2 regions of the Pseudarthrobacter raffinosi genome follow, and region 2 is predicted to be linked to the other one. Evidence: riboswitches for the same ligand, from Rfam matches in the RefSeq annotation. Region 2 holds a riboswitch; the other holds the start of a gene.
What was found. A riboswitch is a leader RNA that binds a small molecule or an ion and turns the genes downstream of it on or off. The one in region 2 is predicted to bind cyclic di-AMP.

Region 1: another riboswitch for cyclic di-AMP. It lies ahead of NG697_RS21245 (M23 family metallopeptidase); the one in region 2 lies ahead of NG697_RS20905 (NlpC/P60 family protein).

What each region holds. Positions count from the first base shown of each region.
Region 1 covers NZ_JAMXBG010000033.1:6,699-9,082, reverse strand. The annotation lists gene NG697_RS20400 (TlpA family protein disulfide reductase) at 122-583, opposite strand; gene merT (mercuric ion transporter MerT) at 703-1,014, opposite strand; cyclic di-AMP (ydaO/yuaA leader) riboswitch at 1,167-1,361, shown strand; gene NG697_RS21245 (M23 family metallopeptidase) at 1,365-2,210, shown strand.
Region 2 covers NZ_JAMXBG010000044.1:1,472-3,855, reverse strand. The annotation lists gene NG697_RS20910 (hypothetical protein) at 1-173, opposite strand, end outside; gene NG697_RS20905 (NlpC/P60 family protein) at 508-1,269, opposite strand; cyclic di-AMP (ydaO/yuaA leader) riboswitch at 1,273-1,468, opposite strand; gene NG697_RS20900 (heavy-metal-associated domain-containing protein) at 1,662-1,958, shown strand.

The sequences.
Region 1 (2,384 bases), on a different contig from region 2:
TACCGCGCTGCGGGTGACCGTGGCCGAACAGTATGCAACCGCCGAGGCGGCCGACCCTCAGCGCTGCGACGCGGAACAGATCTGCAGTTACATCTGAGCCGATTTCCAGGTAACGGTTCGCTTAACCGGCTCCCGCGGCAGCCAGTGCCGTCCGCAGTTCCGCCGCGTCTGGCTCCACTGCGCGGAAGACCTCCCGGCCGGCAGCGTCCAGGACCACAGCGGTGCTTACCTGGTTTATCTGGTAGGCGGTGATGAGCTGTGTCCCGGAGTCAGAGGCAAAGGCCAGGGAGGAGGCGTTGTTCCCGGCCAGGAATTCTTTGATTTCCTCGGCCGTTTCGTACGGTGCAATGTCCACGGCGACATAGTTCACGGCAGCAGGTGAGCTGTTCTGGACCTCTGCGAGTACCCGGGTTCCCGGTCCGCAGGCGCCGCACTCAATGGAGAAGAAAAAGAGCACGCTCGGTTTCGATCCGCCCGGCACCGGCACCTTTTCCCCTTGGCTTGTCAGGGCGGTAAACGTGGCTGCTGCCGCCGGCGCCGGGCCCTCTCCGGCCTGGTCCGCCTGCGGTGCAGAGGAGGACATGAACGATGCGAACAGGGTTACTGCTGCGGCACCGGCAAGCAGCAGCGCCAGAACCGTCTGCCATGAAGGCCACCTCCGCGGCCCCCGGTCCCCGGCCCTGTTGCCAGGGTGACTGTCGATCACCGGCCGCCGGTGGGCTGCGTGGTCCTGCCTGCGTTGCGATCCTGGTCGGACGCGGAGGCGGCGGGTGCGCAGCAGTCCTCCACCCCACCCGATACGTCCGGCCGGCGGCGCCGGAGCGCCCAGAGCAGTACAACCGCAGCCAGGGCCACAGCGGCAAGGATGACCCACGGATTGCCCAGGAATGAGCCGGCTGCACCCAGTGCTCCGGCCGCGATCAGCAGCGGCAGCCCGCAGCACAGCACATGCAGCAGGACAAAGCCGCCGACGGCCAGCCCTGTCCGGCTCTGGACCTTGGAAGTAGTTGACACAGTCGTTCCTTTCAACGCTCCGCCGTAAGGGGCCGGAACGGGCGATTGGGTGGTCAGGCTCGTACACCCAGTATTGACCTTCCTCCATAGTGGAAGGTCAATACTGGTAAGGAAATGCCATCAACAGGGCGTTTCCCGGGCGGCGCGCCGAACTCTGCCAGCTGCCCGGCCCGTTCAAGTTCACCTGGCAGAGGTGGGGAACCCATCAGCGACGGCCCTCTGGCCGTCTTGGGGTGAAGCCCCTGAACCGCTATGCAGCCATGTCAAGGTGCACGCGGGCAGGGGCCGGGTTATTGTTCCTGACCCGAATCCGACAGCTAACCCCGCAGGCGCCGGCAGAAGGACATTTTGTGAACATCCACACCCCTGCCGGGTACTCCCCTGTGCCCGGCACACATCCGCCCGCCACCACCAGGCCCGCCCGCGGGCGCCGCCGCGCCGAACCGGCCCCTGACGCATCACCCCGCCACCGCGGACGCAGTATCGCCCTGGCAGTCGTCGCTTCCGGCGTGGCCCTGACAGCGTCCCTGGCCTCCGCGCACGCGGCCACCCCTCAGACCCACACCGGCCCCCAAGCGGCAGCAGGAACTTCAGCGCCGGCCGCGCCTGCGCCCGTGACTGCCACAGCCGGTGCACAGCTGGACTTTGGGCGCACGGAGGTGACCACCAACCCGGCGCCCCCGGCCCCTCCCAGCCTGGCACCCGCTGCTTCGCCACAGGAGAAGTCCGCCGCAGAAGCCGCGTCCCCCCAAATGGTAGAGGCGTCCAAAGCGCAGGCCTCCGGACAACGAGTTCCACCGGCCGGAGCCAGGCTCAGCTCCCCCGTTTTAGATCCGGTGCTCAATTCACCGTTCGGATACCGGGCCAATCCACTGACCGGAGCGGCAGGTGAACTGCACACGGGCCAGGATTTCGCCGCCGGATGCGGCACGGAAGTCTTCAGCGCCGGCAAGGGGACTGTCATCGAAGCCGGATTCAGCCCCTACGGCGGCGGCAACCGTATTGTCATTGACCATGGGAACGGCCTCCAAACCACCTACAACCACCTCGAAACGATCGGAGTGCGGATAAACCAAGCCGTTGAAACCGGCGCGCGGATCGGGATTGCCGGCACAACCGGAAACTCCACCGGCTGCCACCTCCACTTCGAAGTCATCGTTAACGGCCAGACGGTCGATCCCTCAGCCTGGCTGTAACAAGGCCTCCGGCAGCGGGTCTTCCCGGTCCTGCTCATGCCGGGACGCGGTGATCGTTCCCGACCGCGAGGCCCGATGACTGCCAGGCCCCTCCGCACTTTTGCGGCACACTCCCGGATGCGGGGCTGGCCCTGACCGGCGGCACCAGAGGATGCACTCACCCGGAAGGTATGG
Region 2 (2,384 bases):
GTGTATAGGCCCGGGTCGACCGGATAGTGCACGACGGCGCCAGCGATAAGGGCCGCGCCCATGAAGTAGAGCATCGCGCCGATGTAGCGCGAGTAGAGCGAGGGAGTCCGTTTCGCGAGCTCTGCCTCATAGGAGGCAACGTCTTCGCGGCTGAGGTCGTTCTGAACGGTCATGTCTGGTGAGTCTTTCGTTTTCGGGTGTGTGAGAGCAGGCAGCCGTAGCGCCGATACCGGAGTTGGTGCGGCGTGGCGCTGCGCGTGCTGCTCAGCGGGGCAGAATTGAGCGTCATGTCTCATTTCCTTGGAAGCGGGGCTTGGCCGGACACTCTAAAGAGATGGGATACGCCTCAGAATTGTGGTTTGCGGAGTAAATGGCGGTGTTTTAGCACCGCTATATGTCGCCTTCGGGTGACCTGCGGAAGGAGTCAGGCGCATGGTTGGAGGGGCATCCTAAGGGCCGGTGATTCAGTGCCCCCAAGGCATTGAATCACCGGCCTTCAGTGGTTTGTTAGCCTGCGCGGACGAAGGTGACGGCACCCTTGGACGTCATCCAGGTCAGAGGGTGCACGGCGGTTTCATTCTTCCCGTTCAGGCCTGAGCTGAGGACCTGGCCGTTGCCGACGTAAATTCCTACGTGGCCAGGCTGCATGACCATATCACCGGGCTGGGGGTCGGTGACCACGGTGCCGTAGTTCATGAACTGCATCGGGCCCAGGTCCCCGACGGGGATGCCAGCGGCATTTAGGGCGTTTTCGACCAGCCGCGTGCAGTCCTGGATCATGCCGATCTGAGCGTAGGCGGAGGACACCATGATGGAGTTAATGTCACCGGCTGCGGGAGCCGGCGCGGGCGCAGGCGGGGTGACGGTGACTTTGGCCGAGGCGGGTGCAGGGGTCGTTACGGCGGCCGCGGGTGCCGCGGCCTTCGCGGCTACCACGACAGGCTTCGGGGCTTCCACTACGGGAGCGGGCGTGGTTTCCACGACCGGGCGCTCGAAGGAAATCTGGATGGTGGCATCGGCGGTCAGCGGGGCCTGTATCTGGCTCGCGACCTCGAGGTTAGCGGCCGGTTCAGCTTCGCGCTGGGCGGGGGCGTCGGCCGCCTGGGCGGCAGCAATACCACTGGTCAGCACGAGACCGGAAGCCGCTGCGAAGACGGCGGCCTGGCGGCCTGCGCCGCCGGCATTCGCGGTAAAGGACTTGGTCAGTGCGGCAAGAGTGCTGGTCTGGGGGACCGCGCGGCGGCGGCCGTGAGTTTTGCGCATGGGCATGAAAGGGCCTCTCCCACTGCCTGCGAGGTTAGCTGTCGGATTCGGGTGGGAGGCACCCGGCCGCGTCAGGCGCAAAAGTGCACCAGGCACGGCTTCACCCCAAGACCTGCCAGAAGCAGGCCAATAATGGGTTCCCCGTCTCTGCCGGACGAAAAGTGAACGGATCCCGGGCAGCGGCAGAGTTAGGCAATCTGTTCGGGAGTGCCGCCTCAAGGAGAAACCGGCACGACTTAGACCGTACTTCACACCAGCAATGTTTGTCACATTCCGGTAACGGCGTGTCCGCCGTGGCACGGGATGCGCACTTGCTCTGTATACCCGGCCCGGGTACAGGATGCGTCTTCTTGGGTTGTCAGTGACATGGAAGTCCGGGCTGGTGTTGCCGTACCCGTTTGCACGGCCGTTCACCCCCAGCACACCCTCGATTCTTCCTCAAAAAGATAGAGCCAGGCTTCCCCTTGTTTCTTCCGCTGCCGGGTGCAGCTGCTGCTCCGGCAGCGGTATCCAGTGGCAGCACAGTCGAGTTTGCTGTCGAAGGGCTGACGTGCGGGCATTGCGTCCAGACCGTTCAAAAGGCTGTATCGGCCGTTGAGGGTGCCGAGTCCGCCTTTGTGGACCTCGTGTCCGGCGGTCGTTCCCGGGTGATAGTCACGGTACGGCCGAGAGCTTTGCTGTGTGTGCGGCCGTGACCTCCGCCGGCTACACGCTTTGCAGCAATTGGCATCAAGGCCCCTGGCAGAAGACCGGTTAGGCGAGTGGGGTGTCTTTTGACGGGGCGAACGCGTCCCCGGCGCTGAGGCCGGCATCGCGCTCGGCGCTGGAACGGGTGCACGGCATCGGCCGGTGTTGTCCAGGCCGGCAATGATGCCTGGACTGTGCTGTGAAATGGTGGACCTATCCGGGGCCAGCCATACCAAGCCGTAGCAGATCCTCATTTGGGCCACCGGTTACAACATCCTCGCCGTCCCGCTGGCGACAGTGCCCTGTCCTGCCTTTGGGCTTGCGGAGGATGAAACTCAATCCCTCCCAGGTGCGTTGAATAAGAGGCTGTGACCGGCAGGAATACCCCTGCCGGTAGGCTGAAGATCCTGAACAACCTGCATGGAAGGGAAGAA